Regions from separate parts of the Alteribacillus sp. HJP-4 genome, predicted to be linked through region 2. Evidence: riboswitches for the same ligand, from Rfam matches in the RefSeq annotation. Region 2 holds a riboswitch; each other region holds the start of a gene.
The links. Region 2 has a riboswitch for thiamine pyrophosphate ahead of ACE4RR_RS08230 (thiamine phosphate synthase). Riboswitches for the same ligand answer to the same signal wherever they lie in the genome.

Region 1 (4,781 bases), on a different contig from region 2:
TTCCGCTTTTTCCTTCATCCCAGTTTCCACTGCTTCTGTTGTATTCATGTCATGCTCCCGAGCGTAATTACGAATATCCTGGGAAATTCGCATGCTGCAAAATTTCGGGCCGCACATCGAACAAAAGTGGGCAGTCTTAGCTCCTTCTGCCGGAAGGGTTTCATCATGAAATTCAAGTGCTCTTTCCGGGTCAATAGAGAGGTTGAATTGATCTCTCCATCTGAATTCAAACCGGGCTTTAGATAATGCATCATCCCTTTTCTGGGCATTTGGATGGCCCTTCGCTAAATCTGCGGCATGGGCAGCAATTTTATATGTGATAACACCTTCGCGGACATCCTCTTTATTAGGCAGGCCGAGATGTTCTTTTGGTGTGACATAGCAAAGCATTGCTGTACCGTACCACCCGATCTGAGCAGCGCCGATCCCTGAAGTGATGTGGTCATATCCCGGTGCTATATCAGTAGTAAGCGGACCGAGAGTGTAGAAAGGAGCTTCTTCGCAGACCTCCAGCTGTTTATCCATATTTTCTTTTATCAAGTGCATCGGCACGTGGCCTGGCCCTTCTACCATAACCTGAACATCATGCTTCCAGGCTCTTTTTGTTAATTCTCCTAGCGTCTCTAATTCTGCAAATTGAGCTTCGTCATTCGCGTCTGCGATAGATCCTGGGCGGAGGCCGTCTCCAAGAGAAAACGCGATATCATATGTTTTCATTATTTCGCAGATTTCATCGAAATGCGTATATAAGAAGCTTTCCTGGTGGTGGTATAAGCACCACTGCGCCATAATGGAACCTCCCCTGGAGACTATTCCTGTCAGTCGGCCCGCGGTAAGCGGTACATAGCGCAAAAGCACCCCGGCATGAATAGTAAAGTAGTCTACACCCTGTTCAGCCTGTTCTATTAGAGTATCCCTATAGATTTCCCATGTTAATTCCTCAGCGGTACCATTAACCTTTTCCAGTGCCTGGTAAATAGGAACAGTGCCGACTGGCACAGGGGAGTTGCGGATAATCCATTCTCTTGTGGTGTGTATATTTTTACCGGTGGAAAGATCCATAATATTATCTGCTCCCCAGCGGATGGCCCAGGTCATTTTTTCAACTTCTTCTTCGATGGAGGATGTGACAGCAGAGTTGCCAATATTTGCATTGATCTTTACATGAAAATTTCGTCCGATAATCATCGGTTCTATTTCGGGATGATTAATATTGGAAGGAATTATCGCTCTTCCTTCTGCTACTTCCTTAAGGACGAATTCCGGTGACATGTCTTCTCTTATAGCTATAAATTCCATCTCCGGTGTAATAATGCCTTGTTTCGCATAGTGCAGCTGAGTTACATTTTTACCACTTACTGCCCGGCGGGGAGTTCTTTTTAATCCAGGAAATACAGGTGGCCGGCTGTGGGAGTTCAATCCATTATCTTCAGGACGTATTAATCTTCCCTCATATTCTTCTGAATCCCGGCGTTCATTTATCCACTCGGCACGAATCGATTTCAGCCCTTTTTCGAAGCTGATAAGCTCTTCTTCATCTGTATATGGACCGCTTGTATCGTACAGGTGGATCGGAGGGTTTTTTTCCTCGCCAAAGGTTCCGGCCGTGTCGCTTAATTCAATTTTTCGCATTGGCACGCGCAGGTCAGGACGGGATCCGCTGACATACACTTTTTTACTCCCTGGAAGATTAGATAAATGGTGCACGTTCTCGTGGGAAATGGATGAATTGGACATAAAAAAATCTCTCCTTTTAAAAATAGTAAAGGACGAGATCTTGGCGCATAGACGAAAGGGCACAGCAGGCAATAAAAAATAAAATAAGCCGGCCCATTCATTTTGGACCGGCTGTCATTTAGAAGCTGCTAAAGAACCTTGCTTTCACGATTCTAACTTCCCTACGCTGGTATGAACCAGATCAGGTCCGAAGGGTCAGAAAAATTCATGGCATTTTCTTCTCAGCCCGGCTCATCGGACTCCCCTAGTTGATTCATTATTCAATTACACCAAGTATAGGAGATATTATAAAAAATGAAAACCCCAAAACTGAATAAATTTCACCTCTGAATGAATTTCATAAGTCAATTTCACAACGAAAAATGCGGGTATTAAAATCTACTTTCTCTTTATCATTCGACTTTCGCTTCAGGCGAACGCTTTCCGTGGGCTTGGCCTCAGCCTCCTCAGCAGCAAAAAGCTGCCTGCGGGGTCTTCACCTCAAGCTAGTCCCACGACGCCCAGGACGTGCTAGTGTCGATGTTGGCCACAGGACGTGGCCGGTATTAATCGACCAGGAGTCGTCGCCTTACGCTACAATCGAATGTTCGTGTTTTATATTCTGAATTGCTCTTATGAAATTGATTCCTCTGATAAAAAATTCTGAAAAATGTGTTGACGGAATGAAATTATCTGTTATATAATACATTTAAATTAATATTCTGTAGTAACACAGAAAGGGGAGCATACAAAATGAAAAGAAGAGAGCGTCAGAACATGATTACATTTTTAACGAAGGTCAGGGGTATGGAAGATCAACAGTTTACTATGATGACGGATGAAGATGTAGAGCATTTATATGATCAAACGTATTTTCAGCACGAAACAACGGAATAACACACCTTTAAAAGCTCGGGTATCCGGTTAGAAACCGGTACCGGGCTTTTTTTTCGAATTGCTGCCATGATTATGCTGAAGACTTTTGGCTTCTGCTCCATGACAGCAGATTTTCGATCCTCTCATAGATCTGCTGTTCGTCAACCTCTTTTTAGTAAAACCCATACTTTTTTGAATTTGTTCTCATATTTTCTTCCTTTCGACCTCAAAAGAAATGATATAATTGTAGACGTACTTATTATGGTGGAGGCTCGTATGAATAATTTTTCTAATAAAAAGCTGTTTGCTTTTATTACCACGCTTGTCATTATGTATGGAATAATATACTGGGTTTATGCCTTGTTTTTTTGATGCCAGGGCACTAAAGCTCCGGGGTGGTAAACATCCGGGCTTTCTTTTTTTGAAATATAAAAATATGAAAGAATATGAAATATTTTTGGTTTCGCTTGTAACCGAATGTAAATCACTAACGACTAAAGTATGGGAGTGTTAATCGTGCAGGAAGAATTTGAGCGGTTATATGAAACCTACCACCACTCTCTTTTTCAATATTTATTCTATATGGTCAGAGATAAGGACGCTGCAGAAGAATTAGTACAGGAAGTATATATAAAAGTGTTTCATGCTTTTGACACCTTTGAGGGGAAAAGCAGCGAAAAAACCTGGCTTTATTCTATCGCAAGGCATGTCGGCATTGACTGGATCAGAAAACAGAACCGCAAAAAGAGAAAGTGGCTTGGTGTATTGGGACCGCTTTCAAAAGAAGAAATTCGTGATCCAGCCCCATTACCGGATGAAATAGTTTCTGCGAGAGACGATGCTAGAGAGGTTTTCGAATGCATGGATCAGTGTACTCCAGACCAGCGCCAGGTTCTTACCCTGCGGTTTATTGATTCGTTATCAATTAAAGAAACGGCGGATATTCTTGAGTGGTCGGAAAGTAAGGTGAAGACAACTCAGCATCGTGCCGTTAAAAAGCTGCAGGACCTAATAGAGCAGAATGAAATCTATAGTGAAAGGAGGGCAGAGCGATGAGAAGAAATAATAAGCTGTCAGAGGAAGAGGTCCAAAGAAGAGTTAAAGACCTTCCCGAAGTCAGAGATCAGCGTCCGAAAGATGAAATTTATTATAATATTATGGAAAAAAGGCAATCACAAAAGGCAACTGGTTCTTCATTAAAACGCTGGGCAGTACCTGTTCTTTCTGCTGCAGCTTTATTATTGATGATCATTCTTGTTCCGGCGTTTTTCCCATCTTCTAACCAATCTTCTTCTCCTGAAGAAAACAATCAGGATAATAACAACGAGTCAAGATCAGAAAATGAATCAAATTCAGAGGATATTGAAGAAGAACCCCCTGGCGAAGATGAGACTATGCACACACAAGAAAGTGAATCGGAAGAAGACGAGACTGTTGAGCCCGAGGAGAAGGAAGAAGAAACAGAGGACTCTAGCAGTGAGGATGAAGAGTCACAGGAACAGGAGGCAGAAGAAGAAACGGTTCAAGAGCCTGAAGTGACAGTTGGCGGTAATGATATGCCAGAATATGACAATTATACTGCAGCATTACAGGAAGATATTGAGTCAGATGGAATGCGCCCCGTCACAATACCTCTGCAGGATGGCACATCATCCGTTATTGTCCCGGTTACCATCCTTGCTTCCGAGTCTGATGAAAGCCTTCTGGAAAGTTTTGATCAATTAAATGATGAATTTAGTCCTGAAGGAACTGGTTTAGAAGAGTCTGCTCTTCAGAATATTGAGTGGACCAAGGAGGAAGAAGAAGTTCCTTCTGCTGATTTTGAAGAGGAAAATACAGAAGGCAGTGCCGAAAGTGATCTCATCGTCCGCAGTCTCGAAGAAATTGCCAGATACCTTGATGAAGACGAGGTGAAGCTTTCCTATAACGGGGAGCCCGGCCTTGATTTAGCGAATTTTGGAAATGTCGAATCCTTAGATATTACTACTGAGAATCGAGGATACTACGTCTATACAACGGAGGAAGATGTAAACTTTCTCGTCACCGGAAACGGAGCCAGTCTTCCTACTACCCGGGAAGATGGACAATTATTAACAATTGAAGAAACATTTGAACAAATGCAGAACCATGAGGAACAAAACGGTGTAGCAGCCTCTATCCCTTCAGATATGAATATTGTTGATGTAGAA
Region 2 (4,781 bases):
CTCCCAGATATGGCATACCATCCGCTGTCTGTGGTCTCACTCCTGCCCATGCCCGGCCCCACTCGGCTCTTTCAAATGCAGGAACAAGGCTGCAGGCTTTGCGGAGCAGAGTTTGCACGGCTTCTGCCATAACTTTTTTATCCATGTGTCCCTCCCGTTCCGTGGCACCGATAATAACCGATCCGTCTGCCTTAGGAACGATATAAAAGTCGCTGGCATGAATGGTGGAACGGATCACACTCCGCTCAGGTATTAGTGACACACATTCGCCTTTTACTGGGATCATCTGTGGAACTGGTGCTTTATCTTTATTCAGCAGACTTTCGGACCACGCGCCTGCTGCGACCACCACATGCGGAGCGTAAACAGGCCCGTAACAGGTCTCTACGCCAGTGGTTCTGCCATTATCTTCTATTAATCTGTCAGCGCTAATATACTCCTGCAGGTCAGCCCCGATATTCGCTGCCGCCCGTGCCAGAGCTTTTGTCCAGTCAGGAGCCTTTACCTGTCCATCCTGAGGAATATAAAGAGCTCCCTGAATTCTTCCCTTGATTTCAGGCTCCCGATGGAGGACTTCCTCTGCATTCAACCATTCCACATGCTCTCCTTCAGCTTCCTGTATAACCCTTATCTGTTGAAGCTGAAGGGCTTCTTCCGCTGTCACCGCAACCTTCAGCATCCCATTCTTAAGGTAGGAAACTGTTAATCCAGAAGCCTTCTCCACTTCCGGTACAAGTTCAGAAAACATATTTCTGCTCGTCCTGGCAAAATCAAAAAATGCGCCCTTATTCTTTAACTCCGATTGAGCTCCGAGCATACCCGCTGCAGCGCTGGAAGCTTCTTCGGCAATCCTTCCCTTCTCCAGCAGTTTCACTCTATAGTTCCGTTTAGCCAGCTGGTATGCAATCGAGCAGCCGTTTACTCCTCCACCAATGATAATTACGTCATAGGATTGAATCAATTTTGACCTTCCTTTCGCAAAGCGGCAGCTTCTGCACCAGGGTTTTCTGCATAATAAATTCCTGAGAGCACCGCCGCTCCTTTTGCTCCATGAAGAGCTGTTTTTCTGAGGTTGTCTTTTGTCATTCCACCAATCGCAATTACTGGAATATTGACAGCTGCTGTCACTTCTTGAAGCTTCATTAATCCTCTGGCTGCGACCCCTTGTTTGCTTGAAGAAGCAAACACATGTCCGAAAAACAGATAATCTGCACCTTGTTTTTCTTTCTCCACAGCAGAAGTAACGCTATGCACAGAAGCACCGTGCAGAACTTTTCCAGTCAGCTTCCGGATAGGGGAGTGTTCAGGATAATGAATACCGCCAAGATTATATTTTTCAACCAGCTCTGGCTGATTGTTCACTATTATTTTCATTTTCGGGACATTACTTTGAAGCAGCAGCCGAATTCCAGCTTCTATATCTTTTCTGGACCACTTTTTTTCTCTGATGTGTACAAAATCGACATAATGGTGAGTCTGCAATGTCACCTCGTGCCATTTTTCTATACTCTGATTTCCTGAAGAAATAGCATGAAGCTGCACTTTTCTTAATCCCCCTTTTCCGCAGCGAAAAAAAGCCCCTTCCCTGCTGTGAGGAAAGAGGCGGCGGCTGCTGAGTGCATGCTGCAATCACTTTCCTCCGCTGGTTTTTCCAGTTCAGGTTCAAAGAGTTTCAACTTCCGTTGATCTCAGCCGGTTAAGGCACCCCTAGTGAATAATTAATATTATTTTTACAACTCGAGAACATCTGTACAGAAGAAAAGCATAGCCATAGTACATTCAAAACTTAAGAAAACAAAAAAACCATCCCTCAGGAAAACGGGGACGGGACTTCACAAACTCTCCTAAAAAGGACCGTACCAACATTCCCTCCGCTAGTATCAACTAGATCAGGTTCAAAGGGACCAGAATTCTCTGTCTCAGTCAAAAGACGCCCCCAGTGGTTATATTATCTAAAATTTTATAGGAAAATTTGTTCTATGTCAATCGCTTCCAAGATTCGTCCTCTATTGCTAGAATGCTAGATAGAACAAGTTTATAAGGAAGTGACATCCATGAGTCAGTCTGCAGGATTAAAAACGCCCAAGCAAGCATCTATTTTTTTTATATTACTTTCTGGTGTGATCGTGCTTGCAGTCGTCATGGGAATAGGACGGTTTGCATACACACCAATACTCCCGGTAATGGTGGAGCATACATCTTTAAATAATGAGTCCGCAGGGTATCTGGCGTCAAGTAATTACCTCGGCTATCTGGTCGGTGCTCTGCTTGCTGGAAAACTGAGCTGGAAACGAGGAAGAGCATTCAATGTTTACATATTCTTTAGTATGAATGCAGCCACGACGCTCGGAATGGGACTTACGAATTTAGAGTGGGGCTGGCATGCCTTAAGGTTTGGGTCCGGATTGTCGAGTGGGATTGTATTTGTGCTCGTTTCAAGTCTCATTTTAGACACCCTGGCCAGCAGAGGCAGACTTCCCTTGTCTGGATATTTGTTTGGGGGAGTCGGGCTCGGCATTATAAGCACTGGTCTTCTTGTACCAATTGTTATGCAGATAGCAGAATGGAACGGAGTCTGGCTCTCACTCGGGCTGCTCTCCTTTTTACTTGGAGGAGCTGTTCTGAACTGGGTCAAAGATCCCCCGGAGCAAAAAATAATGCCAGAAAGCACAGGTACAAACCACAATTCCAGAATAATACCTTGGCTGACAGCTGCTTATTTTATGGAGGGCATAGGATATATTATAAGCGGCACCTACCTTGTAGCATTTGCATCAGAAATACCATTTCTTCACTCAGCACCTTCCCTGAGCTGGGTGTTTGTCGGGGCTGCAGCAGCCCCATCATGTGTCATTTGGGCTGCAATCGCGTCAAGAATCGGCAATCTTCCGGCTATTCAGTTTGCTTTCGTTGTCCAAATAATTGGAATAGCTTTACCGGTCGTATTTTTTAATGCTGTTGGAGCTCTGCTCGGGTCCATTCTCTTTGGAGCAACCTTTATGGGGATAGTAACCATGGTAATGAGTGAAGGCCGGGCTGCAGCAGGCAGGGAAAGCAATCGCGTCATCAGCAGGCTTACCTTTTTTTATGGGGCAGGTCAAATGATCGGTCCGGCTGCAGCGGCTGTAATCATCTCCATAAGCGGGGTACTCTCTTCCTCCTTTTACTTTGCCATTGTTGTACTGGCAGCAGGGATGATCCTACTCGGCATTGGTCAATTCCGCCAGCAAAATAAAGTAAATAAATCTGTCAGACAGGTACCTTTTTGATAATATAAGAATAAGGAGGGATGCTTCCATGCCATTTGTAAATATAAAAATCACAAAAGAAGAACAGCCTGCCACACCAGAACAAAAGCATGCTCTTATTGAAGGAACAACTAAACTTCTTCAGGATACACTCGGGAAAAATCCTAAATCCACCGTAGTCATTATTGATGAAATCGAGACAGATAATTACGGTCTCGGAGGTGAATCAATAACAGAAAAGCGAAAGCGCGGAGAATAATATGAGCCGGGGCAGAGCTGCTCCGGCAAAACTATGTACACAGGTTAGTAAGAGAATCACTTCCCTTTTTTGCAGAGTATATAAAGATGGCCGCCTACTTTTTTAGGAATGCAGAATTTTACTATTGCACAGTTATTTCATTATCAACATGTTCATGAAGGCCATCGTTATTTTCTATATGAACAGTAATATAGTGACCGCCAGAATCCTCAAAAGTATGCGAAGTCTTGTAAGTACCGTCTGCCTCTTCTTCTGCATCAACCCACTTCCTTGTATCTTCTCCGTGCTTCCATATCTCCAGCCGGACACGTGCTTCTGTCAGAGGTTCTCCTTCGTGTGCCACCGAAAACGTCAGAGGTGTTTCCTTATTCGCCTTCACTTCTTCTACCTCTTCAAGCTCAGCAGTAACCGGCGAGTTGTGGTGGTGGCCAGCATGTTCTTCGTTTTCTTCCTGTTTTTCACCAGAAGAGCTTTCTTCTGAATCTGAACCGATCATAATTGTCTCCGTCGGCATAGTGTGTGTATCTCTGGCAGTGACATGCGCTGTAACGCTGTGTGTGCCTTCCTCCTCAAAGGTGTGGGTAATGGTGTAGCTTCCATCTTTTGAACCGTCTGCCTCTACCATTTCACTTTCTTCCTTTGCTCCTTCTTTCCAAATTTCAAATTTCACTTCATTTGCGTCTGCCACAGCTTCGCCGTCCTGGGTAACGGCTGCCGTAATATCGATCTCTTCTTCAGGCTCCGCATTCTCTGCCATGTCAATTTTGACTTCAAGTGGTTCAAGCGAAGCAGTTCCTTCATCGCCGCTTTCATTCTCTGTCTGCCCGCAGGCGGTAAGCAAAAACAAAAATGATAAACCTATGGATGCAATTATTAATTTTTTCATTTTAAAGTCCTTCCTTTCAAAATCTTCATACTCCAATAATTAAAAGTAAAATCCATAAGGATGGTACACTTAAAATCGTAGAAATTAGTGTAACACCTGAAACCAGCTGAGGGTTAGAATCAAACTGTACTGCAATCATGGCAATTGTTGCCGCTGAAGGCATCGCGCAGGACACAATCAGCACTGTGCTTAGAGTATCATTCGTTTGAACAATATATGTTAAAGCATAAGCGAGCAGTGGTGATAAAACAAGCCGCATCGCTGTTCCGAGACTGACTGCTTTCCAATCAATTGCTGATACAGATATATTGGCAAGCTGCATGCCGAGCACAATCATTACTACTGGAATGGCTGCCTGTGCCAGCAAGTCAACCGCATCCATGTAAGA
Region 3 (4,781 bases), on a different contig from region 2:
TTTCGGCAGAAATCCATAACCGAACCAAAGAATCAGCAAAGGTGCAAGCGCAAGCTTTGGCATAGCCTGAGAGGCAATAATATAAGGGTGCAGTATCTCTTTCACTCTCTTTGACTGTGCCACTATAAAACCTAGTCCGATTCCTAAACACGAGCCCAAAACGAACCCGCCCATAACTTCTATGAGTGTGGTATAGATATGTACGGTGAAATAACCGCTCATAAGGTTTGTGTAAAGATTGGTAATAATAACCGTCGGCTTTGGCAGAATCAGCTCCGGCACCTGCTGCATTCTAACTATTGATTCCCAGCTCAGCATTATAAGGAAAAAAAGCAGGAAGGAATAAAGGCTCGTCATTTTTTTCATGCCTGTCTCCCTCGTATCTCTTCCAGCCCCTTATGAACCTCCCTGACAAGCTCCATAAAGGCAGGTTCAAATTTCAACTGCTTTTCTCTCGGTTTTTTAAACGAGACGTGATATTGCTTCACTTCGTTTTCTGACTGATCTCCTAAGAGCAGCACACGATCTGATAAGAACACCGCTTCCTGTATGTCGTGTGTGACAAAGATAATCGTTGTTTGATATGTACTTGCAATCTGAAGCAGCTCCATCTGCATTTGTTCCTTTGTCATTGAATCCAGAGAAGCGAAAGGCTCATCCATCAGCAATACACGCGGATTAGAAAATAAAGCACGTGCCAGCGCTGCCCGTGACAGCATGCCACCGGAGCATTCATGCGGATATTTATCCTGATGTCCATTGAGTTCAACAAAAAGAAGCAGCTCCTCTGCCTTTTTTCTATCCTCAGCTGAGGGCCTGCTGCCATTCAGCTCGCCTGGGAGCAGCACATTCTCAAGGAGAGTGCGCCATTCTAATAAAACAGGCTTTTGAAATACATAGGTGACGTCTTCACGTGGAGAGTCAACAGCTTCTCCCTCAAAATGAACGCTTCCCTCGGTTGGTGTCAGCAGGCCTGCAATCATACGGAGCAAAGTTGATTTGCCGATCCCGGTTCTGCCTACCACACTGATGAATTCATACTTTGCCACCTCAAGCTGCAGGCTGTGAAAAATTGATTCGCCGCCAAAATTAAGGCCAACATTCTTTATTTCAATATAAGCTGTCATTAATTAAATCTCCTCTTCTTAGTCACGGTCCGGATCATATAATTCGGTTATCCTTTCAACCGAGGATTCAACGTCGCACCAGTAGACAAATTCACCGAGGTTTGGCCGACCATCATGATGCCAGCCTGGTTCCGGAAGAGACATTTCCCCAATTGAACATATTCTATTAACCCCGCAATCTCCCAGGGTATAAATCAACTGCTGAAGTTTTTGAGGGGGGCAGGAAATACCTGCAGTCTGGACGTACTGGCGAATATCTGAAGTTTTTTCTCTAAGCTCTGAAAGAGTGTCTATTGGAACAACGGTAATCACTCTATTTAAAACAGATAACGGAAACGCAGTCTGCTGCTCCTGATGAATGACCGTCCAGGAGGCCCCTTTTTCGCTGGCTATGACTTCCTTATCCTTATTGAACTCCGCGTCAGTCCGAACACGCCGGATCGCATTCACTTCCTCTGCCGTTAACTCCGAGCTCTTCATTTTATGTTGAAAATTTTCCATTTCATGAGCCAGCAGGCGAGTAAAATCCTTTGGACTAAAATCTCCATCTTTTTCGACATAAAAAACATGAGGGGATAGACAGCCCTGCTGATCAAACCATGAAACATCCTTTGCGGCACGCTGGGCACTCTGCCAGGCAAGGCTGCTGCTGAGTGCTTCCTTCGCCAGTACACCGAAGCTGACCTTATGGCCGTGCGGTACAAAACGCACATGAGCAGGAAGCCTACTGGAAATTTCATTCATCGTCTGGTCTGCTCCATAAGCCGTCACCACCTGGGCGTTGTGGTAGAGGGTATCCTCCAGGCTAACAGTGCCGCCTTTCCACCAAACGACAGCAAGCGCCTTTGCCGCGTCCGGGTCCACTTCTGCGATAGATTTAGCAAATAACGCTGGGAATAATGGCTCCTCCGAGGAAACTTTACCGAGTGCAGCCGATTTTACAAGAAGACTGGAAACAAGACCCCAAAGCGGAAGACCGGGAACATTTCCTGAAAATATATGGGCGATCAGTTCCGCTCCGTACGCTCTTGTTAACCCTCCGGCTCTTCTTGGCCTAAATTCATCAAGTACGAGTGGATTCGTAAAATCTTCCTCGATCATTCGCTGAAGATATGGCTTTCGAAATTTGCGAAAATAGTTCGCTAAAAATAATCGAATCATTTCCTCATCATAGCCAGTGATCACAGGAAGGGTTTCTTCTGCAAATTGACGGAGCTCGTAAGTGGGGTTAAGCCACTTCTGGACAACTTCATCTATAATTTCAACCATCTCAGAGGTGGTGCGCCCGTTGAGATACTCTCTTTGTTGGTGTTTTATTGAGGAAATGATTGTCTGCAGCTGTGATTTTTCTAATTGTGGTACATCGATTTGGACATTCCGTCCATGATTTTCATAGGTAAGACGAGTAAAGGTCACATTCTTTTCCGATAGTCCCGTGAGGAAGGCTCCTGTATAAAGAGATGTCATAAAGAACCATCTTCGCCCAGGCGGGATGACAAAAATTCTTCTAATGCAAGGGAACAGCCTTTGGCTTCCGTACCGGCTGCCCGGCCAAGTAAATGAAAACCGTCTCCCTCTTTTTTACCAATATCTTCGGTCATGATTGCCGCAACCGAGTTAATATTAGCCAAATCATAATGAACGATAATTCCTGCTTCACCTTCTCGTTTTTCTTGAAGAGTTTCCGGGTCCACGATGATCGTTTTCAGCCAATGCGGAGGTCTTTTGAGACCCTTTCTCCCCCCCAGCCGCAGAGTCTGGTCATAAATTTGTGAACTGAGCTCTGTCATCCCGTACATGTTGCCGCAGGCATGCTCAGGAATGGAAAACAGTCTGCTTAATCGTTTTTTCAACTCAAGAGGCTCTATTTCTCTTGAATATCCTTTAGACCCCCCCGTGTCCATAATCCGGCTTCCAGCCGGAAGACGGTAGGAGATGCCATTTTCCACGCATTCATCTAAGTAGGCAATAATTGAAAAGGTAGCTCCCAGGATAAATACAGGCTCATCCTTTTCTTCCGATTTTTTTAAGAGCATGGACAGTCTTTCTTTATCAAAGCCGTCCGCTGAGACAACATATTCACTGTCTTCTGCTCCAAACGTTTCTTTAATCACATGAAGATAATGAGCGAGAGATGAATTCGGCAATTCATTTTCCTCGGGAAAGAGGAGGATCATTTTCATTTTACTGACATCCGGCAGCATTGATTTTTTAAAATGTACCTTCGTGGAGAGATCATAAATTTCAAGGTCGCGCTGACCATTTTTTCCACGTTTGTTTGGATTAGTCGTCCCGCTCGTCATAAATGTCCTCTCGATCTCCTCATCAGCTGAACATAATAACGGCGCTTCCTTAAACGCCTGAATCGGTATGGGAGGAATATCGGTGACGCGCTGAACCGCTGCCGGGCGCACCCTGCGCCTGCGGCAGAATTTCCGGTATGGCTGATTATGGTGATATTGATAAGCAAAAAGCTGTTTCGCTCTCTCAAAAAATTCATCAGACGAAACCGACTCTTCAAGGATTAATGCTTTTATCATTTTCTTCATTTCCTGATAGGCTGAATTCATCCGCCGGATGCCCCCTCTTTATTTCGTCGTTCCCCAATTGAAAAAGACCACTCTCTTAAAAGAAAGTGGCCGCTTCAGATATATTTATCATTTCTGTAACGAATCCACTTCCCTCCGCTGCAGTTACGCAGATCAGGTTCTAAGGGTTTAAAAGTTCTTCCTTTTGTCTCAGCCGGTCCCCCGGCTCCCCTAGTGGAAAATCTATTATGAACATTTCATTTTATCTTAACACGATGAGAAGCATTGTCAATTCAAAAAACCATGCATTGAGCTTGGTTTTGTTTTTTTCCCGTCTCTTTGTCAAAGAATTTATTTATTTGTTTTATCAGCTAGCTTAACCAAAACATGGGAAAGATGCTCCCGTTCCTGTTCATTCGCAGCGTACCTTAAATTGTTTATATATAAACCTCATTTCGAGATTTGACGTGTTATTGTTTAAGATGGCATCGCTTGATCCAGCTCCGGATGCACGTTACGTTTCATATATTTATGAAAGAACCACTCTCCTGCCGTGATAAGAATTGCAGCAACCAGGGCAATTGGAAAAGGAACAGCCGTATCGAGAATGGGGATGGAAACAACCAAAACCATTAATAACGTGAGTACTAAATCAGCGGCTATGGCAACAATATTGTTAGTTAGCTTTAAAATAAATATATCTCCTGCTGCAACATAAGAAATCAGCACCATTAATAGGGCAAGCAGCATGGTGTTGACCCATTGGTTACCGAACCCAGTTAATACGAGTAATAACACAAAACTAATCAACGCTGTTTTCATACCCAGCGTTTTAATGTGTATCATTTTATTCCACCTCCTTGTCCAAAAATTACCACCTCCAGGCATTGACAAAACATTAACTGCTGTATTTACATATTTCCTTCAGAAAACCTTATACTCAAACAATGAAAACAAGCCTGCTGTGAATGACTCACAACAGGCTTGTTTTTCTAAAATTTTAAGCCCACCACATCTCTGCAGGCTGCTCTTCGATATTCACGTCCCTCAGATTTTTCACGGCCTGGCGGAAGCCTTCATCAATCGACATGATCGGATCCTCGTGTTCAATACTGACGACATAATC

Region 1: another riboswitch for thiamine pyrophosphate. It lies ahead of thiC (phosphomethylpyrimidine synthase ThiC); the one in region 2 lies ahead of ACE4RR_RS08230 (thiamine phosphate synthase).
Region 3: another riboswitch for thiamine pyrophosphate. It lies ahead of ACE4RR_RS00345 (LuxE/PaaK family acyltransferase); the one in region 2 lies ahead of ACE4RR_RS08230 (thiamine phosphate synthase).

The regions. Positions count from the first base shown of each region.
Region 1 covers NZ_JBHIKY010000030.1:17,181-21,961, reverse strand. Annotated here, with positions in the region: gene thiC (phosphomethylpyrimidine synthase ThiC) at 1-1,737, opposite strand, end outside; TPP riboswitch at 1,879-1,993, opposite strand; gene ACE4RR_RS19030 (BH0509 family protein) at 2,470-2,613, shown strand; gene ACE4RR_RS19025 (RNA polymerase sigma factor SigX) at 3,109-3,648, shown strand; gene ACE4RR_RS19020 (hypothetical protein) at 3,645-4,781, shown strand, end outside.
Region 2 covers NZ_JBHIKY010000007.1:47,526-52,306, forward strand. Annotated here, with positions in the region: gene thiO (glycine oxidase ThiO) at 1-961, opposite strand, end outside; gene ACE4RR_RS08230 (thiamine phosphate synthase) at 958-1,629, opposite strand; TPP riboswitch at 1,618-1,719, opposite strand; TPP riboswitch at 1,849-1,948, opposite strand; gene ACE4RR_RS08235 (YbfB/YjiJ family MFS transporter) at 2,055-3,269, shown strand; gene ACE4RR_RS08240 (2-hydroxymuconate tautomerase family protein) at 3,298-3,507, shown strand; gene ACE4RR_RS08245 (FixH family protein) at 3,629-4,393, opposite strand; gene ACE4RR_RS08250 (AEC family transporter) at 4,419-4,781, opposite strand, start outside.
Region 3 covers NZ_JBHIKY010000001.1:79,650-84,430, forward strand. Annotated here, with positions in the region: gene ACE4RR_RS00330 (ABC transporter permease) at 1-366, opposite strand, end outside; gene ACE4RR_RS00335 (ABC transporter ATP-binding protein) at 363-1,127, opposite strand; gene ACE4RR_RS00340 (acyl-CoA reductase) at 1,146-2,594, opposite strand; gene ACE4RR_RS00345 (LuxE/PaaK family acyltransferase) at 2,591-3,697, opposite strand; TPP riboswitch at 3,790-3,898, opposite strand; gene ACE4RR_RS00350 (DUF2512 family protein) at 4,133-4,501, opposite strand; gene ACE4RR_RS00355 (sugar phosphate isomerase/epimerase family protein) at 4,656-4,781, opposite strand, start outside.